One region of the Micromonospora cynarisoli genome, then DNA from elsewhere that is predicted to be linked to it. Evidence: predicted binding sites of a transcription regulator. Region 1 holds the regulator's gene; the other holds the start of a gene.
The links. The regulator HrcA, encoded in region 1, represses chaperone genes, less so after heat shock. The targets are predictions, from matches to a motif close to GGTTNGCACNCTCNNNNNGAGNGTGCNAACC.
Positions count from the first base shown of each region.

Region 1 (11,512 bases):
GTCCCGGCCCACCCCACCCTGGAGCACTACCGGGAGATCCTCACCGGCAACCTGATCCCGGGCGTGACCTTCGGCGACTTCCTGCTCAACAGCGTGCTGGTGGCCGTCAGCACGGTCGTGCTCAGCGGACTGGTGGCGCTGCTGGCCGCGACGGCGGTGGCCCGGTTCCGGTTCCGGCTCCGGACCACCTTCCTGATCATGCTGCTGGTGGTGCAGATGATCCCGCTGGAGGCGCTGGTCATCCCGCTGTTCCTGATGATCCAGCGGCTCGGCCTCTACAACACCCTGCCCAGCCTGATCCTCACCTACCTGGGCTTCTCGCTGCCGTTCGCGGTGTGGATGCTGCGTGGCTTCGTCGCGGCCGTGCCCAAGGAACTGGAGGAGGCCGCCGCCATCGACGGGGCCAGCCGCGCCCAGACGTTCCGCAAGGTCCTCTTCCCGCTGGTCGCGCCGGGTCTGGTGGCCACCAGCATCTTCTCCTTCATCACCGCCTGGAACGAGCTGATCTTCGCGTTGACCTTCGTCAACGACCAGAGCCGCTACACCCTGCCGGTGGCGATGACCTTCTTCTTCGGCCGCGACGACACCGCCTGGGGGTCGGTGATGGCCGCCTCCACCCTGTTCACCCTGCCCGTGATCGTCTTCTTCCTGCTGGTGCAGCGCCGGATGGTCTCCGGTCTGGTGGCGGGCGCCGTCAAGGGCTGAGCCGGGACGGCGACCGTCCGTGCCCGGCCGTACCCTGGGGCCATGACGGGCAGGGTGGCGGCGGTGAACCTCGGCGTGGTGACGCGGGCGCGGTGGGCGGGCGACGCGAGCGGGCGCAGCGGCATCGACAAGCGGCCGGTCGACGGCCCGGTGCTGCTGCGCGCCGACGGCGTGGCCGGTGACTTCATCGGCGAGCGGCCCCAGCACGGCGGCCCCGACCAGGCGGTCTACGCCTACGCGCAGGAGGACGCCGGCTGGTGGTCGGCCGAACTGGGCCGCGACATCAGCCCCGGCGGGTTCGGCGAGAACCTGACCACCTGGGCGGTGGAGGTGACTGGCGCGGTGATCGGCGAACGCTGGGCGGTCGGCTCGGCGCTGCTCCAGGTCACCAAACCGCGTACCCCGTGCACGACCTTCGCCGGCTTCTGGGGGGTGCCCGACCTGATCAAACGGTTCACCGTCCGGGCCGCGCCCGGGGCGTACCTGCGGGTGCTGCGCGACGGTGAGGTGAGCGCCGGCGACCCGGTGGAGGTGGTGGACCGGCCGGCGCACGGCGTCACCATCGGCGAGGTGTTCCGGGCCACCAGTCTGGAGCCGGAGCTGCTGCCCCGGCTGCTCGACGTCCCCGAGCTGCCCGCCTCGACCAGGGAGAAGGTGCGCCGCCGGTTGAACGTCGCCGGCTGACCGCACCGGCCCGCCGCCCCGTCAGGCGGGGTCGGCGAAGACCTCGGCCAGCACCCGGGGCTCGGTCGCCCGCCCGTCGGTGACCTTCGCCCACCGGCCGTTGTCGGCGTTCCACTCCAGCCCGTCGAAGCGCACCCGCTTCACCCCGTGGTCGGGGGCGTGCGAGACCAGCCAGTGCGCGTACCGCCAGCCGTCCCGGGCGTCCGCGGCGGGCACCGTCACGTCGGTCAGCTCGGCCACCGCACCCGCGTCGGGCAACCCCCAGTCGAGGGTCAGGCCGCGGGTCAGCTCGGCCACCGCCGCCTGCCCGCGCATCACCGGGGTACGCCCGACCGTGCAGGCCACCGCGCCGGTCGCCTCGCCGAGCAGGGCCCGCGCCAGCACCTGGGACTCGTCGGCCCACTTCTGGTACGCCTTCGGGTACGCCGAACGCTGCACCGCCTGGGCCGCGTCGGTGACCTCCATCCGCTCCCAGCCGCGTACCTTCTTCAGCGCCTTGTAGAACCGGTTCGCCGCGTACCGCTGGTCGCGGATCTGCTCCGGGGTGCCCCAACCCTGGCTGGGGCGCTGCTGGAACAGGCCGAGCGAGTCGCGGTCGCCGTGGGCGAGGTTGCGCAGCCCCGACTCCTGGTACGCGGTGGCCAGGGCGACCACCACGGCCTGCTCGGGCATCTGCCGCTGCATGCCGATCGCGGCGATGGTGGCCGCGTTGGCCATCTGGTCGGCGTCGAGCTTCACGGTGCCGTCGGCCTGCACGGTGCAGCTACGGCCGGCGACGGGAAGCCGGAACTCCCCGTCGAGTTGACGGACTCCCCAGCCCCCGACGACGGCGAACAACGCCACCACGACCCCGGCTGCCACGAATGTCCGCGTCCGCACCCGCACCTCCCGTTTCAACGTTCGCCAAGCGTACGTCGCCAACCGGCGGCCCCGGGTCGGTCGACCGGTTCACGTTCCCGCAGCCCGGCCCGGAGAACCCCACACCCTTACACGAGGTGCGCGGACCCTCACCCTGCGCCCCTCGCGCTCACCCCGCACCCTCACCGGGCCCACCCTCCAGGGTCACCACCCATCGAGCCGGTCGTTTCTCCCGGAACGCGGACACGCCCTCACGGCCCTCTTCGGACAGGAAGTAGCAGGTGGACCGGGCGGACAGGTCGGCGATCTCCGCGCGCAGGTCCGTGGCGGCCGGGCGGCGCAGCAACTCCTTCGTCCCGGCCAGCGCCCCGGGGGCACCCCGGACCAGCGACGCGCAGTACCGCGCCACCGCCGCGTCCAGCTCACCGGCCGGCACGGCGGCGGTCACCAGCCCCACCTCGGCGGCCCGCCGACCGTCGAAGGTGTCGCCGGTCAGGTACAGCTCGGCGGCGGCCCGGGGGTGCAGCCGGGGCAGCACGGTCGCCGAGATCACCGCCGGGATCACCCCGATCCGCACCTCGGTGAAGGCGAACGTCGCCTCCTGCGCGCAGACCGCCAGGTCGGCCGCCGCGATCAGGCCCAGCCCGCCGGCCCGCGCCGGCCCGGCCACCCTGGCCAGCACCGGCTTCGGGCACTCCCGCACCGCCACCAGCACGTCACCGAGCATCCCGGCCGGCACCGACCCGCTGGCGTACGCCGCCGCCGTCTCCTTCAGATCGGCCCCCGAGCAGAACACCGGGCCGGTGTGGTCCAGCACGACCACCCGCACCGCGTCGTCGGCGACCGCCGCGGCGATCCCGGCCAGCAGCTCGGTCATCAGCGGGGTGGACAGCGCGTTGCGGTTGTGCGGGCTGTCCAGGGTGAGGGTGGTCACCCCGCGGGCCGTGGCGACCCGCACGAGTCGGTCGGGAGACGTCATGCCGGGCACACTAGTGGCCATGCCCGGCGTCCTTCCAGATGGTGAGACCGTTCCCGTCGACGGCGCGCTGCCCGGCACCGCGCTGCGTGCCGTCGGCGCGCGCGGGTTCGGCGTCTACCTGCACGTGCCGTTCTGCGCCAGCCGGTGCGGCTACTGCGACTTCAACACCTACACCGCAGCCGAGCTGGGCGGGGGCGGCGGCCGGGAGTCGTACGCCGACACGGTGCTGGCCGAGTTGGCGCTCGCCGCCCGGGTGCTCGCCGACGCCCCACCGCCCCGGGTCGACACGGTCTTCGTCGGCGGTGGCACCCCCACCCTGCTGCCCGCCGACGACCTGGCCCGCCTGCTCGACGGCATCGACCGCACCTGGGGGCTGGCCGCCGACGCCGAGGTGACCACCGAGGCCAACCCCGAGTCGGTCACCCCCGGGTCGCTGAAGACCCTGCGCGCCGCCGGCTACACCCGGATCTCGCTGGGCATGCAGTCCGCCGCCGCCGGGGTGCTGGCGGTCCTCGACCGCACCCACCGCCCGGGACGGGCCGTCGAGGCCGCCCGGGAGGCCCGCGACGCCGGGTTCGACCACGTCAACCTCGACCTGATCTACGGCACGCCGGGGGAGCGTCCCGAGGACTTCGCCGTCTCGCTGGAGCAGGTGGTCGCCGCCGGGGTCGACCACGTCAGCGCGTACGCCCTGATCGTGGAGGACGGCACCCGGCTGGCGGCCCGGATGCGGCGCGGCGAGCTGCCGTACCCCTCCGACGACGTGGCGGCGGACCGCTACCTGGCTGCCGAGGCCGCCCTCGACGCGGCCGGTTTCTCCTGGTACGAGGTCTCCAACTGGGCCCGCAGCGAGGCGGCCCGGTGCCGGCACAACCTGCTCTACTGGACCGGCGGCGACTGGTGGGGCCTCGGCCCGGGGGCGCACAGCCACGTCGGCGGGGTGCGCTGGTGGAACGTCAAACACCCCACGACGTACGCGCAGCGGCTCGCCGCCGGGCACTCACCCGGCCTGGCCCGGGAGATCCTCACCCCGGCCGAGACGTACACGGAGGACGTGATGCTGCGCCTGCGGCTCGCCTGCGGGCTGCCGCTGGACGTGCTGGATGGCGCGGGGCGGGCCGCCGCCGCGCGGGCGCTCGCCGACGGGCTGCTGGACCCGGTGGCGTACCCGCAGGGGCGGGCGGTGCTCACCCTGCGCGGCCGGCTGCTGGCCGACGCGGTGGTCCGCGACCTGCTCCCCTGAACGTGGTCCCGCCGGCCCGCCGCGCGCCGGGGCCGGCGGTGGTGCCCGACCGGCCGGGGGAGCGGCCGGTCGGGACTCACTTGATGAAGCTGGTGGACATCGGGTAGCGGTAGGCCTGCCCCTCGTTGGCCTTCATGCCGGCGATGATCCCGAACAGGATCTGGATCACCACGACCGCGATGCTGGGCAGGAAGAGCAGGCACCAGCTCACGAACAGCAGCACGAACGCGATGATCGACCAGAGGATCTGGAAGTTCAGCGCGGCCAGCGCCTGCGCCCGGACGGCAGGAGACTGCTGCCCGCGCACCAGGTAGGCGATCAGCGGGGCGACGAAGCCGAGCGGGCCGAAGCTGATCAGCGCACCGGCGGCCCCGCCGAAGTGTGCGACCAGCGCCCAGGTCTTGTCCTCGCTGTTGGCGTAGCCGCCGCTCGGCGCGCCGTAGGTGCCGCCGGTCGGATATCCGCCACCGGGCGGGGGGTAACCACCCGGCGGGGGGTAACCGCCCGCAGGCGGCTGGTCACCGGTGGGCGGCGGATACCCGCCGGGCGGGGGATAGCCGCCCGCCCCCGGTGCGCCGGACAGTGGTGCGGTGGGCGGCTCGTATGGCGAGCCCTGGGGCGCGGTCGGGTCCGGCGGGACGCCGTCCCCCGCGCCGGGAGGGCGAGGTGGTTCAGTCATGCCGCCACGGTAGGGGCTGCCGGCAAGGGTGCACCAGAGCGACACTGGTGAGGTTGGCCTCGACGTTCGGTCAGCGACCGCGCCGGCATCCGCCGGGGCGGGCGCACCGACGGTCCGTCTTGATCATCGCGGCGGCGGCCCTGCCGACGTAGACTGGCACTCGCTACAGTCGAGTGCCAGAGCGCTTTGCCCGGGTGCGGCAGCGCCCGGGGCGACGTGCGTCAGGAGGTGGAGATGGGTCTCGACGACCGCAAACTCGCCGTGCTGCGGGCGATCGTCGAGGACTACGTCGCCACGCAGGAGCCCGTCGGCAGCAAGACGCTCGTCGAGCGGCACCAGCTCGGGGTCTCCCCGGCGACCGTCCGCAACGACATGGCGGTGCTGGAGGAGGAGGGCTACATCCGGCAGCCGCACACCAGCGCCGGTCGGGTCCCCACCGACCGGGGCTACCGCCTCTTCGTCGACCGGCTCTCCCGGGTCAAGCCGCTCAGCCCCGCCGAACGCCGGGCCATCGAGCGCTTCCTGGTCGGCGCGGTCGACCTCGACGACGTGGTGCACCGCACCGTACGCCTGCTGGCGCAGCTCACCCGGCAGGTCGCCGTGGTGCAGTACCCGTCACTGGCCCGCTCGTCGGTGCGCCACCTGGAACTGGTGCCGATCTCCACCACCCGGCTGATGCTGGTCATGATCGCCGACACCGGGCGGGTCGAGCAGCGGCTGGTCGAGCTGGCCGCGCCGGTCCCCGCCGACGACGTCCTCGACCTGCGCCGGCTGGTCAACGAGAAACTGGTCGGGAGTCGGTTGTCCGACACTCCGCCCCTGGTGCAGGCGCTTGTCGACGAGAGTGCTCCGCACCTGCGCGGCGCGATGACCACCCTGTCCACCGTGCTGCTGGAGACCCTGGTGGAACGCACCGAGGAGCGGCTCGCGCTGGCCGGCACCGCCAACCTCACCCGGGGTGGCCTGCTCGACTTCCAGGGCTCGCTGCGACCCATCCTGGAGGCGCTCGAAGAGGAGGTCGTGCTGCTCAAGCTGATCGGCGAGGCGGAACCGAGCACCACCCGGGTGCTGATCGGCGACGAGAACGAGATCGACAATCTCCGTGCCGCCTCGGTGGTCAGCACCGGGTACGGCCCGGGCTCCACCATCGTCGGCGGGCTGGGCGTGCTCGGCCCGACCCGGATGGACTACCCCGGCACCATCGCCACGGTGCGGGCCGTGGCACGCTACGTGGGCGAGCTGCTGGCCCAGAACTGACCAGTCAGGGCCGGCGGCCGGCTCCGGCCGCCGACCGGTGCAAACGCGAGACGAACATGAGGACACGGAACGCAGTGGCCAGGGACTACTACGGCATTCTCGGCGTGAGCCGGGAAGCCTCCGACGACGAGATCAAGCGCGCCTACCGCAAGCTGGCGCGGCAGTTCCACCCGGACGTGAATCCGGACCCGGAGGCACAGGAGAAGTTCAAGGACATCAACGCCGCGTACGAGGTCCTCTCGGACGACCGGAAGCGGCAGATCGTCGACCTGGGCGGCGACCCGCTCGCCCCGGGCGGCGGAGGCGCCGGCGGCCCGGGCGGCCCCGGCGGCGCCGGTCCGTTCGTCGGCTTCCAGGACATCATGGACGCCTTCTTCGGCGGCGCGGCCGGTGGCACCCGTGGCCCGCGGCCGCGTACCCGGCCCGGGGCCGACGCGATCCTGCGGCTGGAACTGGACCTGCACGAGACCGCCTTCGGCGTCGAGGCCCCGATCACGGTCGACACCGCAGTGCTCTGCACCACCTGCTCCGGGGCGGGCACCGCGGCCGGCACCCACCTGGCGACCTGCGAGGCGTGCGGTGGCCGGGGCGAGGTGCAGTCGGTCCAGCGGACCTTCCTCGGTCAGGTCGTCTCGGCCCGGCCGTGCACCGTCTGCCAGGGCTACGGCACCACCATCCCGCACCCCTGCCCGACCTGCGCCGGCGACGGCCGGGTGCGGACCCGCCGCTCGCTGACCGTCAAGATCCCGGCCGGCGTCGAGGACGGCATGCGCATCCGGCTCGCCCAGCAGGGCGAGGTCGGCCCGGGTGGGGGCACCGCCGGTGACCTCTACGTCGAGATCCACGAGCGCCCGCACGACGTCTACTCCCGCAAGGGCGACGACCTGCACTGCCGGGTCACCGTGCCGATGACCGCCGCCGCGCTGGGCACCCGGCTCACCATCAAGACGCTGGACAGCGAGGAGACCGTCGACGTCAAGGCCGGCACCCAGCCGGGCAGCACGCTCCGGCTGCGCGCTCGGGGCGTACCGCACCTGCGCGGCACCGGCCGGGGTGACCTCTACGTCCACCTCGACGTGCGTACCCCGACCAAGCTCGACGCCGACCAGGAGAAGATGCTGCGGGACTTCGCCAAGACCCGGGGTGAGGAGGTCGCCGAGCTGAGCAAGCAGGGCGGCTTCTTCTCCCGGATGCGCGACGCCTTCAACGGTCACGCCTGACCGGTCGGCCTGTCCCGGTCGCCCTGACCGGTCGGGCCGCACTGGTCGGCTTGTCCTGGCCGGTCTCGTTGCGGCCGGATTGTCCCGGTTGGGGCGTCCCGGCCGGACCGGAGTCCCGGGTGGCTCCTCGGCCGGCCCGGCCGGTTAGCCTGATCGGCGTGTCCGCGCCGCTGTTCCTGGTCGAGTCGCTGCCCCCTGCCGACCAGTTCACCCTGGACGGCCCCGAGGGGCACCACGCCGCCACCGTGCAACGGCTGCGCGTCGGCGAGGAACTGCTGCTCGCCGACGGGCGGGGCGGCACCGCCGCCGCCGTGGTCACCGCCGTAGGCCGGGGCACCCTCGACGTCACCGTCACCTCCCGGTGGTACGTCGACGCGGACGTCCCCCGGCTGGTCGTGGTGCAGGGCATCGCCAAGGGCGAGCGGGGCGAGTTGGCCGTGCAGGCGATGACCGAGGTGGGGGTGGACGAGATCGTGCCCTGGGCGGCGTCCCGCTCGGTGGCGCAGTGGCGCGGCGACCGGGGCGTACGGGCCCGGGAGAAGTGGGTGGCGACGGCCCGGGAAGCGGCCAAACAGGCCCGCCGGGCGTGGCTGCCGGTGGTGGCCGGTGCCCCGGACGAGTCCACCGCCACGGTGGCCCGCCGGATCGCCGGGGCGGGCACGGCCTTCGTCCTGCACGAGGAGGCCGACGACCGGCTCACCACGGTCGACCTGCCGACCACCGGCGAGATCGTCCTGGTCGTCGGGCCGGAGGGCGGCATCGCCCCGACCGAGCTGACCGCCTTCACCGACGCGGGTGCCCGCCCCGTACGCCTGGGCCCCTCGGTCCTGCGCACCTCCACCGCAGGCCCCGCCGCCCTGGCCGTCCTCTCCACCCGCCTATCCCGCTGGTAACCGACCCACCCCCGCCGAGCCCCGCCCCCGCGGTACGTCCGGTGATCAAGAGCTTTGCGTCATCCCCGGGCCCGATCCCCGCCCCAAACCTCTTGATCACCGCTCCGTCGGTGCCGTCTCCCGGCGGTGCCCCTGGTGATCAAGAAGTTTGCGTCGTCGCCCAGCCCGTCCCCGCCCCAAACCTCTTGATCACCCCGCCCCTCAACGCTGCTCCCGGCGGTGCGTCCGGTGATCAAGAGGTTTGCGTCGCCCGTCGGCTTGGGATTGACGTAAGGCTCTTGATCAACGCGGGCGGGGGGTGGGGCGGGGGAGGGGTGGGAGGGGGGAGGGGAATGGGGGTGGTCTTTAGAGTGGGGGGATGGGAGCCGACTGTCTGTTCTGCCGCATCGTCGCCGGGGAGATTCCGGCCACCATCGTCAAGGAGACCGCCACCACCCTGGCCTTCCGCGACATCGGGCCGAAGGCGCCGGTGCACGTGCTGGTCATCCCCAAGGAGCACTACGCCGACGTGGCGACGCTCGGCCAGGGTGACCCGGGGCTGGCGGGCGAGGTGCTGGCTACGGCGGCGGCGGTGGCCGAGGACGAGGGGCTGACCGGCGACGGCTTCCGGCTGATGTTCAACACCGGCCCGTACGGTGGCCAGGAGGTCTTCCACGTGCACGCCCACCTGCTCGGCGGCGCGCCCCTGGGCCCGATGCTGGCCCGGGACCTGGCGTGACGTCGACGGCCGGCGGGGAACCCGGCCCGGGCGGCGACGGGGCGCGGGTACGGCGTCGGCTGGAACGGATGGTCCGCGGGACGCAGGCGCAGGCTCGGGTGCCCGCCCTGGCGGTGGCGCTGCACCGGGCCGACAGCCCGCTCTGGAGCTTCCAGGTCGGCGGCACCGGCAACGACACCGCCCTCGGCCCGGCGAGCCGGTTCCGGATCGGCTCGGTCACCAAGACCTTCACCTCCGTGCTGGTGATGCAGTGCCGTGACGACGGGCTGCTCGACCTGGACGACCCGCTGGGCCGGCACCTGGCGCTGCCCGCGCACGGCGACCTGACCGTACGCCGGCTGCTCTCGCACACCGCCGGGCTGCAACGCGAGCCGTACGGCGACGTCTGGGACACGTTGCGCGCGCCCCGGGTCGACGAGCTTCTCGCCGACCTGGCCCGGGTCGAGCGGGTGCTGCCCACCGGCCGCCGCTACCACTACTCCAACCTGGGCATGGCGCTGCTCGGCCGGCTGGTCGGCGCGCTGCGCGGCGGCACCTGGGCCGAGGTGCTCGCCGACCGGGTGCTCACCCCGCTGGGGCTGGCCGACACCTCGGTCGACCCGGGGCCGCAGGCGGTGACCGGTTTCCTGGTCGACGCGTACTCCGACGAGGCGCATCCGGAGCCGCCGACCGACTTCGGTGCGGTCGGGCCGGCCGCCCAGCTGTGGAGCACCGCGACGGACATGGCCCGGTGGGCGGCGTTCCTGGCCGACCCGGCCGCGCTGGACCCGACCGGCGCGGTGCTCGCCGCGACGACGCTGGACGAGATGCGCTGGCCGGTGACCACCACCGACGAGACGGTCTGGAAGGCCGGCTTCGGGCTCGGGCTGATCCTGGTCCCGTTACCCGACCGGGTGGTGCACGTGGGGCACGACGGCGCGATGCCGGGCTTCCTGGCCGGGGTGTACGGCCGGCGCGGCGGGGACGGCACGGCCGGCGCGATGGGCTGCGCGGTGCTCGCCTCCTGCGGCACCGCCGCCGAGGTGCTGGAGCTGCCGCACCGGCTGCTCGCCGCCTCGGCCGAGCACGCCCCGGCGGAGATCGTGCCGTGGCAGCCGGGCCCGGGCGCGCCCGGCCCGCTGCGTGGGCTGCTGGGCCGCTGGTGGGGCGAGGGGTTCGAGTACGTCTTCTCCTGGCACGACGGGGCGCTGCGGGCCCGGGGCGCGGACGATCCGGCGGGGCGGCCCCCGGCGGTGTTCGCGCCGACGCCGCAGTCGCCGGACGTGTTCCGGACGGTCTCCGGGCGGGAGGTCGGGGAACTGCTGCGACTCACCCGCGACGCCGACGGGACGGTGGTCGCGATGCACTGGGCCACCTACCGCTTCACCCGCCATCAGGAGACCTTCGACAGGTACGACTTCCGGGCCTGAGCGGGCGGCCCCCGCTCCGACGTCGGCCGCCGGCACGGGGCCGGGAGGCCGGTACGACCTCCCGGTCCGAACCGGGCGGGGAAAAGTGACGCGGTGCCGCCGGGGCCGAGCGGATACGATGGGAGTATCGTCCGCACGCCGCGCCAGCAGGGCACGGCGCGAGATGGAAGCAGGTGGCGCAGGGCCCCACGGCCCGATTTATGACCGGCACCCCACCTCCCGGCCCGCCCCGGGTGCAGACCAGGATCACGGTTCCCGATGCCAAGATCATGGTCAACCTGCTCGGCGCGGGCGACGAGATCCTGCGACTCGTCGAACGTTCGGTCACCAGCGACGTGCACGTTCGCGGCAACGAGATCACCATCACCGGTGCGCCCGCGGACAACGCTCTCGCCGAGCGCCTCTTCAGCGAGCTGCTCGAACTGATCGAGAAAGGCGAGACCCTGACCACTGATGCTGTCCGGCGTACCGTCGGCATGCTCGAACAGGGCGGCACCGAGCGGCCCGCCGAGGTGCTCACCCTCAACATCCTCTCCCGGCGCGGGCGCACCATCCGCCCCAAGACGCTGGGGCAGAAGACGTACGTCGACTCGATCGACGCCAACACGATCGTGTTCGGCATCGGCCCGGCCGGCACCGGCAAGACCTACCTGGCGATGGCGAAGGCCGTCCAGGCGCTCCAGGCCAAGCAGGTCAACCGGATCATCCTCACCCGTCCGGCGGTCGAGGCGGGCGAGCGGCTGGGCTTCCTGCCGGGCACCCTGAACGAGAAGATCGACCCGTACCTGCGCCCGCTCTACGACGCGCTGCACGACATGCTCGACCCGGAGTCCATCCCGAAGCTGATGGCCGCCGGCACCATCGAGG
Region 1 covers NZ_CP130426.1:3,132,725-3,144,236, reverse strand. Annotated here, with positions in the region: gene Q2K16_RS13045 (carbohydrate ABC transporter permease) at 1-705, shown strand, start outside; gene Q2K16_RS13040 (MOSC domain-containing protein) at 748-1,389, shown strand; gene Q2K16_RS13035 (hypothetical protein) at 1,411-2,274, opposite strand; gene Q2K16_RS13030 (enoyl-CoA hydratase-related protein) at 2,417-3,226, opposite strand; gene hemW (radical SAM family heme chaperone HemW) at 3,246-4,469, shown strand; gene Q2K16_RS13020 (DUF4870 domain-containing protein) at 4,546-5,148, opposite strand; gene hrcA (heat-inducible transcriptional repressor HrcA) at 5,383-6,405, shown strand; gene dnaJ (molecular chaperone DnaJ) at 6,480-7,625, shown strand; gene Q2K16_RS13005 (16S rRNA (uracil(1498)-N(3))-methyltransferase) at 7,784-8,518, shown strand; gene Q2K16_RS13000 (histidine triad nucleotide-binding protein) at 8,877-9,236, shown strand; gene Q2K16_RS12995 (serine hydrolase domain-containing protein) at 9,305-10,645, shown strand; partial or broken gene Q2K16_RS12990 (PhoH family protein) at 10,846-11,512, shown strand, end outside.

Region 2 (11,512 bases), 620 kb from region 1:
CGGGCCATCGCGATCGCCATCCGGGCCTCGGTGACGGTGTCCATCGCGCTGGACAGCAGCGGGATGGACAGCTCGACGTTGCGGGTGAGCCGGGTGCGGGTGTTCACCCGGCTGGGCACCACGTCCGACTCGCCGGGCTGGAGCAGCACGTCGTCGAAGGTCAGACCGAGCGGCACCACCCGCGCCGACCCGGCCGGCAGCTCCGGCAGGTGGCCGCCCCACTCGCCGCTGTCGACGCCGGCCGGAAGATCGGTGCTGGGCGAATTCTCCACGATTGCTCCCCTGAGCTGCTCGGACGGGATTCAGCGAGGCGGCGCGCGCGGCACCGGCGCACGCCGGGGTGACGGCGAGTCGTCTCATCGTACCCACTGAGCAGGGCGGCCCTCGCCGGCGACCGGTCGGGGTCGGCGACGCCACAGCGACCGCCGGGGGGCGCGTGCGGCGAGGGTTGGGTCTACGGTGAGGGGGTGCACGACGAGCCCATCGACCCGTTCAACGGCGACCCGGCCGATCCGGCTGCGGGGCTGGACGATCCGGGCGACGACGCCCCGCTCGACCCGCTGACCGAGGTCGAGCGGCAGGACGTGCTGGAAGACCTCGCCGACCTGGAGATCTACCAAGCCCTGCTGTCCCCGATCGGGGTACGCGGGCTGGTCATCGAGTGCGAGGACTGTCGCGAGCCGCACTACTTCGACTGGGACCTGCTCCGGGGCAACCTGCGGCACCTGCTCAGCTCGGGCCGGCCCCGGGTGCACGAGCCGGCCTACGATCCCGACCCGGACCACTACGTCACCTGGGACTACGCCCGGGGCTACGCCGACGGGGTGCACGACACGCTCACCGAGTCCGCAGGCGACGACACCGACCCGGACGACTGACCCCGGGAACGCTCAGGCGACCAGGCCGGCGCGGAAGCCGGCGGCCACCGCGTGCGCCCGGTCCCGCGCGCCGAGCTTGCGGAACAGCCGCCGAGCGTGCGTCTTGACGGTGTCCTCCGAGACGAACAACTCCCGCCCGATCTCCGCGTTGCTCTTGCCCTCGGCCATGCCGAGCAGCACCTGGAGTTCGCGTTCGGTCAGCCCGGCCGAGGTCCGGCCGGCGCGCGCGCCGGAGGTCGGGCGCGGCAACCCGGCGGCCGGGGCCGGCTCGACCGCTGTGCCCTCCGGCTCCCCGTCGACCTCGTCGTCGCCGCGCTGCACGGGCACCACCGACGGCGCGCCGGGCGCACCGTCGGCAGGCGGCGGCGACCAGCCCGGCGCGGGCGGGCGACCGGGTCGCGGGGGCGCGCCGACCGCGGCGGTGTCCCGGGCGGGGTCGGTGACCCGGTGCCGGGCCGACCGGCCGGGTGCGGACAGCAGCAGCAGGGCCTTCGCCACGGCGCTGGTCAGGTCGTGGTCGGCGCCCTGGATCAGGCCCCGCGCCCCGGCGCTGATGGTGGCCGCCGCCGCCTCCGACTCCTCGGTGCCGAGCAGCAGCACCGCGGCCTGCGGCGCGCGGGCCAGCACCCGGCGGACGAAGCCGGCGCTGTCCGGCCGGGTGAGCGCCGTGTCGGCCAGCACCACGTCGACCGGGCGCTCGGCGAGCCGCAGCATCACCTCGGGGTCGGAGACGGCTGTCCGGACGACCGCGGCCAGGCCGAGTCGCGCCGCCGCATTGGTCAACTGCTGCGCGGCGATCGGTGTCCGAACGCATACGAGAACGGTACGCACGGTGGTCTCCTCTCCGGACACGAGCAGACCATGACGGGGTCCACCGGGGAGGAGGTTCCGGGCAATCCTCTGAACTTTTCCGACATTTGGGTCATATGCCGCAGGAGGCTTCGGGTTTTCGATCTCAACACGTGTGAGTCGGCGAGGGTTCGGGTACCGAGGCTCCACGCCGGAAACGGGGTACGCCAGCGCGGACCACAGCCCGGACGCCGGTTCAACGAGGATCTCCGCGGTGCCGCGCGGGAGGAGGGGTGCTGATGTCGAACGTACGTAGACTGCCCGGACCCATCGTCGACCTGTGGGACTGGCAGCGTCTCGGCGCCTGTCGGGGCCGGGACAGCGCGCAGTTCTTCCACCCGGACGGCGAGCGCGGTTCGTCCCGGCTGCGCCGGGAGTCCGGCGCCAAGTCCGTCTGCCAGGCCTGCCCGGTGCGGGCCGAGTGCGCGGCGCACGCCCTGTCCGTGCGGGAGCCGTACGGCGTCTGGGGCGGCCTCAGCGAGTCCGAGCGGCTGCGGCTGCTCGCCCTCGGCTGGGAGGACCTGGCCGACCGCCGGCAGACCCGGGTGGACATCGCCCGCATGGAGGCCCGGCTCGGCGCGTCGCACAAGACCGCCGTACCGGCCCAGCGCAAGATCGCCTGACCGACCCACCACACCTTCGACGAGGCCGCACTCCGAATCTCGGGGCGCGGCCTCGTCGTTTCCCCGGCCCATGGTGCGACGCGGGGCCGACACGTACGCAAAGCGGGGCGGGCCCGGCACAGCCGGACCCGCCCCTTCAGTTCCACCCGATCCTGCTCCGAGCCGTCGTGCGGCCCACCCGGTACAGCGTTCGCCGCCGGTCGCGGAAGTCAGGAACAGCGGGGTCGCACCTGCGTCACGCCATCAGCGCTGCAGGGTCAGCAGACCCGGCCGGTACGGCAGGAGGCCGTAGTCACCGCCCGAGTTCGTGGCGCGGCCCTGGTACAACAGCTGCAGGTTGCACGGGTCGATCGTGTTCGTCTGATCCGCGCTGGTGCGCAGCAGCTCGCCGTGGCTGATGTCGTTGGTCCAGGTGGCACCGCTGTTGGCCTTGCCCGCGAACGGGTTGTTGTAGGTCGTCGCGTTCGGCGTCCAGGTGCCGCCCAGGCTGGTCGCCGTGAACGAGCGGAAGTAGCGCTCCCAGGAGCTGGTCCTGGCCTCGATGATCATCAGGTACTGGTTGCGACCCGCCACCTTGTATACCTGCGGCGCCTCGAAGATGTTCTCCGAGGTGTCGCTCATGATGGTCGTGTAGCTGGAGCCGAAGCTGCCGGGGAAGTTCCCGATCGGCATGATCTGGCGGTAGATCTTGCCGTTGTCGCCGGCGAAGAACAGGTACATGTTCTGGTCGTCGCCGATGATCGTCTGGTCGATCACGCCGGTGCCGGAGCCGGTGATCGACGCAGTCGACAGGGGCTGCGGGGCCGACCAGCCGTTGGCGTTGGCCGGGTTGGTCGACGTGCGGTACGAGAACGACGTCGGACCCCACTGGTGGGCGAGAACCCAGATGTTCTTCGGCGCGAAGTAGAACAGCGACGGCGCGACGGTGCTCTGGCTCATGGTGTTCTGGGGGGCCGAGCCGAGCTGGTTGAGGTTGTCGACCAGGCCGAAGTTCATCGAACCCCAGCCGCCGGTGGCGCTGCTGCTGTGGGTGGTGGCGTACACCAACTGCTTGCCCTGGTAAGGGGCGATGGTGAAGTCCTTCAGTGACGCCCAGCCGGCCTTCGGCTGCGCCAGCGGGCCGGTCGACGACCAGCGGTAGGACGTCGGCAGGGAGCAGTTGCCGGTCGGCGGCGGGGTGGTCGGCGGAGGCGTCGTCGGCGGAGGCGTCGTGGGGGGCGGGGTGGTGGGGGGCGCGGTCGTCGGCGGCGTGGTGGGCGGGTTGGTAGGCGTCGTGCCGCCGTTGCAGGCCACCCCGTTGAGCGCGAAGCTCGTCGGGACGGGGTTGCTGGACGTCCAGGCCCCGTTGAAGCCGAACGACACCGAGCCGTTGGTCGGGATCGCGCCGTTGTAGCTCACATTCTTGGCGGTCACCGCCGAACCGCTCTGCGTCACGGTGGCGTTCCACGCCTGCGTCACCGACTGCCCGGAACCGAAGGACCAGGTCAGCGTCCAACTGCTCAGCGCATCGCCCAGGTTGGTGATGGCGACGTTGGCACCGAAGCCGCCGCCCCACTCCGAGGACACCGTGTAGTTCACCGAGCAGCCCGCCGCCGCCGCGCCGGCCGGCAGCGCGGTGACCACCGACGCCGACGCCAGCAACGCGACACCGGCCGAGATCAAGCCAACATTGGCCGATCTGGATCTGGACATAAAGCACCCTCCTGACGGGATGGCGACCTGCACATTGGTGGTGGCCGTTGTTAGGTTAACGTTAACAGTCGCGTCAGGTATGTTACGGGAGCGCTCCCACAGCCTCAACCCTCGATATCACCGTGGAATTTTCGGCTATCCGGACATTGATCACTCTTGATGACTTGCAGTTGCCGGAAATTAGCGCACGGTGACTGTGACGCTGTGCCAGCCGGTCGCCCCGTCCGGGGCCACCGGGGCCGTCAACGGGGTCTGCGTCTCGCCGTCCCGGTCGGTCGCCCGCACCTGGAGGGTGTGCTCACCCGGGGTCGCCGGCCACCGCCACGACCACTGCACCCAGGTGTCCACCGACACCGTCGGGGCGAGGGTCGCCTCCTGCCACGCGCCACCGTCGACGCGTACCTCGACCCGGCTGATCCCCCGGTGCTGCGCCCAGGCCACCCCCGCCACCGTCACCTCCCCCGCGGTGAGCCGGTTACGCGCGCGCGGGGTGTCGATCCGCGACTGCGTCTTCACCGGCCCCTGCGCCGACCACCCGCGCGGCACCCAGTACGCGTCGAAGTCGGCGAAACTGGTCAGCTCCAGCTCGGTCACCCACTTGCAGGCCGACACGTACCCGTAGAGGCCCGGCACCACCATCCGCACCGGGAACCCGTGCTCGACGGGTAGCGGCTCGCCGTTCATCCCCACCGCCAGCAGGGCGTCCCGCCCGTCGCGCAGCGCCGCCGTCGGGGTGCCGCAGGTCCAGCCGTCGACCGACCGGCCGACCACCTGGTCGGCCCCCTCCTCCGGCCCCGCCTCGTCGAGCAGTTCCCGGATCGGCACGCCCAGCCAGCGGGCGTTGCCGATCAGGTCACCGCCCACCTCGTTCGAGACGCAGGCCAGGGTGACGTACCGCTCGACCATCGGGCGGGCGAGCAGCTCGGCGAAGGTCAGTTCGATCGGGTTGCGCACCCGACCGTGGATGCGCAACCGCCAGGTCTCCGGGTCGACCTGCGGCACCACCAACGCCGTGTCGATCCGGTAGAAGCCGCCGTTCGGCGTGGTGTAGGGGGCGAGCTGGGCCAGGGACAGGTCCGCGCCGGCCGGCACCGTCGGCGCCACCGCCGACGGGGTGGGCAACGCGACCGCCTGCCGGGCCGCCGAGACCCCCCGCCGCCCGGCGAGCCAGTGCCCGCCCAGCCCCACCACGGTCGCCGCGCCCGCGAGCAGGCCCGCACCGCGCAGGAACCGCCGCCGGGACTCCGGGTCGGTCGACTCCAACGGCTCCCACCCGGCCGGCGGCCCGTCGTCCGGACCCGCCGGCACACCCGGCCCGCCGCCCGCCGCCGATCCGCCCGCCGGCGCACCACCTGCCGCAGAGGACCCGCTGGCCGGCGGGGTGGCGGACAGCGGGGTGGGCGGCTGCCAGGGCCAGGGGTCGAGCTGCCAGGGACCGGCCACGAAGGCCCCGAGCACCAGCCCGCCCAGCACCCCGCCGACCAGGGCGGGGAGCGCGTCGGCGGCATCCGCGCCGGCGCGGGTGAGCGCGGCGGCGACACCGAGGCCGGTGAACGCCGCGATGCCCACCAGCCCGACGGCGAGCCGGCGCGCGGCGAGCACACCGATCCCGGCGGCGAACGCCGCCAACAGCACCGCCGTACCGACCAGCAGGGCGATCTTGTCGTACCTGCCGAAGACGTCGATGGCGAACTGCTTGAGCGGCTCGGGGACCGTGTCGACCACCACCCCGCCGACCGCGATCAGCGGGGCGGAGCGGGGACCGGTGAGGACGGCGACCGGCTCGGCGACACCGATGGCCACCACGGCGGCGGTGACCCCGGCCAGCGCGGCGAAGCCACGGGGGGTGGTGCTCATCCGGCCAGTGTCGTCGATCGAGCGGGCCGGCCGCCATCCACGTCACCGTTCCGTAAGCAGCGGTCACCGTACGCGTCAGGGCGCACCGCCGACGATCGACGGTGCGCCCTGAGCTGGCGTACTACCGGGTCAGAAACCCGGGCCGTGCTGGTGGCCGTGACCGTGACCGTGGCCGTGCCCACCGGCGGCGGCCGGCTCCGGCTGCTCCGGCTTCTCGACCACCAGGCTCTCGGTGGTCAGCAGGAGACCGGCGATCGACGCGGCGTTGGTGACCGCGTTGCGGGTCACCTTCACCGGGTCGATGATGCCGGACTTCACCAGGTCGACGTACTCGCCCTGGGCGGCATCGAGGCCCTGGCCCCAGTCCTGGCCGGCGACCTTCTCCACCACCACGTAGCCGTCGTGGCCGGCGTTCTGGGCGATCCAGCGCAGCGGCTCGACCAGCGCCTTGCGCACGATCGAGACACCTACCTTCTCGTCACCGGTCAGGCCGAGGTCGTCGTCGAGCACCGAGCGGATCTGGGCCAGCGCAGCACCGCCGCCGGGAACCGTCCCCTCCTCGACCGCGGCCTTGGTGGCGGCGATCGCGTCCTCGATGCGGTGCTTGCGCTCCTTCATCTCGACCTCGGTGGCCGCGCCCGCCTTGATGACCGCGATGCCGCCGGAGAGCTTCGCCAGCCGCTCGGCCAGCTTCTCCCGGTCCCAGTCGGAGTCGGACGCCTCGATCTCCTTGCGGATCTGGGCGACCCGGTCGGCGACCTCGGCGGACTTGCCACCGCCGTCGACGACCGTGGTGTTCTCCTTGTCGACCACGACACGCCGGGCGGTGCCGAGCGCCTCCAGGCCGACCTGGTCGAGCCGGTAGCCCAGCTCCGGGGCGACCAGCTCGGCGCCGGTCAGGATCGCCATGTCCTGGAGCATCGCCTTGCGGCGGTCACCGAAACCGGGGGCCTTGACCGCGCAGACCTTGATGGTCTTGCGGATCGCGTTGACCACCAGGGTGGACAGCGCCTGGCCCTCGACGTCCTCGGCGACGATCAGCAGCGGCTTGCTGTTCTGGAGGACCTTCTCCAGCAGCGGCAGCAGCTCCTCGATCGCCGAGATCTTCTGGGTGGTGATGAGGATGTACGGGTCCTCCAGCACCGACTCCTGCGACTCCGAATCGGTGACGAAGTTCGGCGAGATGAAGCCCTTGTCGAACTGGAGACCCTCGGTCACCTCCAGCTCGGTGGTGAGGGTGGAGCCCTCCTCGACGGTGATCACACCGTCGCGGCCGACCCGCTCCATCGCCTCGGCGATCAGCTCACCGATGGTGGCGTCCTGCGCCGAGATCGTCGCGACGTGCGCGATCGACTTCTTGTCGGCCACCTCGACGGCCCGGCCGAGCAGCGCCTCGGAGACCTTGGTGGCCGCCGCGTCGACGCCCCGCTTGAGGCCGGTCGGGTTCGCCCCGGCGGCCACGTTGCGCAGACCCTCGCGGACCATCGCCTGGGCCAGCACGGTCGCGGTGGTGGTCCCGTCGCCGGCGACGTCGTTGGTCTTCGTCGCCACCTCCTTGACCAGCTGCGCGCCGAGGTTCTCGTACGGGTTGGTGAGCTCGATCTCCTTGGCGATGGTCACACCATCGTTGGTGATCGTCGGCGCACCGAATTTCTTGTCCAGGACGACGTTGCGCCCGCGCGGGCCGAGGGTGACCTTGACCGCGTCCGCGAGGGCGTTGACACCGTGCTCCAGCAGGTGCCGGGCGTCGTCCGAGAAGCTCAGGATCTTCGCCATGAATGTCCCTTCGAAGCGTCGTCGCCCCGGCCCGGCGAGCCGGACCGGGGCGACGACACGGGAATCGGTTGGTTACTTCTCGATGACCGCGAGAACGTCGCGGGCGGAGAGCACCAGGTACTCCTCGCCGGCGTACTTGATCTCGGTGCCGCCGTACTTCGAGTAGAGGACGGTGTCGCCGACCTTGACGTCGAGCGGCACGCGGTTGCCCTTGTCGTCGATCCGGCCGGGGCCGACGGCGAGGACGGTGCCCTCCTGCGGCTTCTCCTTGGCGGTGTCGGGGATCACGATGCCCGACGCCGTGGTGGTCTCAGCCTCGTTCGCCTGGACCACGATCCGGTCCTCGAGCGGCTTGATCGCAACCTTGGTCGCGGTAGTCACGGGCATACCCTCCTGGGGTACTTGGTTTCGTTGCCGGCCGAGAGTCCGACCAGCGTCAATCTGCCACATGCCACCGGGCGGGGCCGTCGTCGCGGGTGCCGGTCCGCCTGGCGTTCAGCACCCGGACCGGATGGCCCGGACGCTGGCACCCTCGGGGTGAGAGTGCTAATCGCAGGTTATTCCTCGGCTAGCACTCCGTCAAGGAGAGTGCCAATCTGCCGCCCTCCGTGTCGCCCGACGCGGGCCATGGTCAACTCAGGGGTGGCGATGTTGCGGTGACCACGCCGCTCGGACACGGCAACATCGGCCCACCTGAGCCGATCGCCCGGGCGGACCGGACAATGGGCGGGTGAATCTCGACCAGTTCGCCGCGCTGCGTACCGCCGAGGGGTCGGCCGTGCTCGCCGCGGCGGCCGGGGTGGCCGGCGGCGACCCGCTGGTCGCGGCGGCGGCGCTGCGCTCGCGCGGGGTGCCGGCCGGGCTGGCCGCCGCCGCGCTGACCCAGGCCGAGCTGCGCCGCCGGGCGGTCGGCAAGTTCGGCCCGGAGGCGGCCGGGATGTTCCTCACCCGCCCCGGCCTGGAGCAGGCCACCCGCCGGCCGGTCGCCGACCGGCGGGCCGCCCGGCTCGCCGCCGCCGGGGTGCGCACCCTCGCCGACCTGGGCTGCGGTCTCGGCGCCGACGCGCTCGCCGCCGCCCGCGCCGGCATCCGGGTGTACGGGGTGGAGGCCGACCCGGTCACCGCCGCGCTGGCCGCCGCGAACGCCGAGGCCGCCGGGCTGGCCGGGATGTTCACCGTGGAGTGCGGCGACGCGACGGCGTTCGACGTGACCCGGGTCGACGCGGTGTTCTGCGATCCGGCCCGACGGCGGGCCGGCACCGGACGGCGGATCTTCGACCCGGACGCCTACTCGCCGCCGTGGGACTTCGTCACCGGGCTGGCCGCACGGGTGCCGCACACGGTGGTGAAGGTGGCCCCGGGCGTCGACCACGCCCGGATCCCGGCCGACGCCGAGGCGGAGTGGGTGAGTGTCGACGGTGACCTGGTCGAGGCGGCCCTCTGGGGCGGCCCGCTCGCCGGGGTGCCCCGCCGGGCGACCGTCCTGAGGGGCGTCCCGCCGAGCGCGCACCGGCAGCGCCCGGCGGGCGGCCCGGCAACCCCCGGGGACCGGCCCACCGGTCCCGGTGCCGGGGCGACCGACGGCCACCGGCCGACCGTCCCCGGTGACACACCGGAGCAGAGCCACCAACTGACCGGCACGGGTGACGTCGAGGCGGGCGTCGGACCGGTACGGCGCTACCTGTACGACCCGGACCCGGCGGTCGTCCGGGCGCACCTGGTCGCCGAACTGGCCGACACCCTCGACGCGACGCTTGCCGACCCGAGCATCGCCTACCTCTACGCGGACGCCCCGCGCCCCACCCCGTTCGGGCGGTGCCTGGAGATCGTCGACGTGCTGCCGTTCTCGCTGAAGCGGCTGCGCGCGCTGCTGCGGGAGCGCCGGGTCGGCCGGGTGGAGATCCTCAAGCGGGGCTCGGCGCTGTCGCCCGAGCAGCTGCGCCGGGACCTGCGACTGGCCGGGGAGAATCCGGCCAGCCTGGTGCTGACCCGGGTGGCCGGGGCACCGACGGTGCTGGTCGGGCGACCGGTCGCGGACGGGGGCCCGCCGGGCTAGCGTGACCGGCATGGCGGGACAGGCCACTGCGGCGACGGCACTGCTGACCAAGCGGAGGATCGCCCACCGCACCCACCCGTACGACGTCGCGCCGGACGCGCCGAACTACGGCGCGCTGGTCGCGGCGGCGCTCGGCGTGCCGCCGGAGCGGGTGTTCAAGACGCTCGTCGCCGAGGTGGACGGGGCGCTGGCGGTGGCGGTCGTCCCGGTCACCGGCGAGCTGAGCCTCAAGGCGCTGGCCTCGGCGCTGGGTGGCAAGCGGGCCGCGCTGGCCGACCGGGCCGCCGCCGAGCGGAGCACCGGTTACGTGCGGGGCGGGATCAGCCCGTTGGGCCAGCGGCGACGGTTGCCGACGGTGGTCGACGTCTCCGCGCTGGACCACGACACCGTCTACGTGTCGGCCGGCCGGCGGGGGTTGCAGCTCCAGCTCGCCCCGGCGGACCTGGTGGCCCTCACCGACGCCGGCACCGCACGGATCGCCGCCGGCTGACCCGACGCCGGAAGCCCGTCGCAGACCGGACACGCAGCGTGATTACGGGGCGGGTGTCCCAGGGGTGACAACCGCGTTGCTGAATTGTTACCGCCGCCAACAAACTTCTGACCTCGGCAGTCTTGCGCCCGACTCACGGGCGGGAATACGTTGCCGGACACAACAAAACACCGACCACTCCTCCCCCACCCTCGAAAGGACCCGTGCAGATGCGCAAGGGCTTCCTCACCTTCGCCGCCGTGGGCCTGCTGGCCACCGGCAGCATGGCCGCCTGCGGCGACGACTCCAGCAGCAACGACGCCGGCGGCGACACCGCCAAGAAGCCGAAGATCGGCGTCATCCTGCCGGACAGCAAGTCCTCCGCCCGCTGGGAGACCGCCGACCGCAGGTTCCTCAAGGCCGCCTTCGACGCCGCCGGTGTCGAGTCGGACATCCAGAACGCCCAGAACGACAAGAACGCCTTCCAGACCATCGCCGACCAGATGATCACCAGCGGGGTCACCACCCTGATGATCGTCAACCTGGACTCCGGCACCGGCAAGGCCGTGCTGGACAAGGCGAAGTCGCAGGGCGTCGCCACGATCGACTACGACCGGCTCACCCTGGGCGGCTCCGCGCAGTACTACGTCAGCTTCGACAACGAGGCCGTCGGCAAGCTCCAGGGCGAGGGCCTGGCCAAGTGCCTGACCGAGAAGGGCGTCAAGAACCCGACTGTCGCCTACCTCAACGGCTCGCCGACCGACAACAACGCCACCCTGTTCAAGAACGGCTACGACTCGGTGCTCAAGCCGAAGTTCGAGTCGAAGGAATACACCAAGGGCCCGGACCAGTCGGTGCCGGACTGGGACCCGGCGCAGGCCGCCACGATCTTCGAGCAGATGCTCACCCAGACCGGCGGCAAGATCGACGGTGTGCTCTCCGCCAACGACGGCCTCGGCAACGCGGCCATCTCGGTGCTGAAGAAGAACAAGCTCAACGGCAAGGTCCCGGTGACCGGCCAGGACGCCGACGTGACCGGCCTGCAGAACATCCTCGCCGGTGACCAGTGCATGACCGTCTACAAGGCCGTCAAGAAGGAGGCCGACGCGGCCGCCGAGCTGGCCATCGCCGTGGCCAAGGGCGAGCGCAAGGAGACCGGGCAGACGGTCAAGGACCCGGAGAGCGGCCGGGACGTCCCGTCCGTGCTGCTGGAGCCGAAGGCGATCGACAAGGCCACCGTCAAGGACGTCGTGGCCGACGGCTACGTCGACAAGGCGAAGCTCTGCACCGGCGCGTACGCCGCGCTCTGCAC
Region 2 covers NZ_CP130426.1:3,754,927-3,766,438, forward strand. Annotated here, with positions in the region: gene guaB (IMP dehydrogenase) at 1-272, opposite strand, end outside; gene Q2K16_RS15890 (DUF5319 domain-containing protein) at 468-878, shown strand; gene Q2K16_RS15895 (helix-turn-helix transcriptional regulator) at 891-1,709, opposite strand; gene Q2K16_RS15900 (WhiB family transcriptional regulator) at 1,967-2,350, shown strand; gene Q2K16_RS15905 (non-reducing end alpha-L-arabinofuranosidase family hydrolase) at 2,594-4,042, opposite strand; gene Q2K16_RS15910 (molybdopterin-dependent oxidoreductase) at 4,223-5,899, opposite strand; gene groL (chaperonin GroEL) at 6,029-7,675, opposite strand; gene groES (co-chaperone GroES) at 7,748-8,062, opposite strand; gene Q2K16_RS15925 (THUMP-like domain-containing protein) at 8,406-9,731, shown strand; gene ybaK (Cys-tRNA(Pro) deacylase) at 9,742-10,221, shown strand; gene Q2K16_RS15935 (sugar ABC transporter substrate-binding protein) at 10,431-11,512, shown strand, end outside.
Region 2: groES (co-chaperone GroES) is a predicted target of HrcA. The motif match lies at 8,197-8,227, and genes of this name have one in related genera.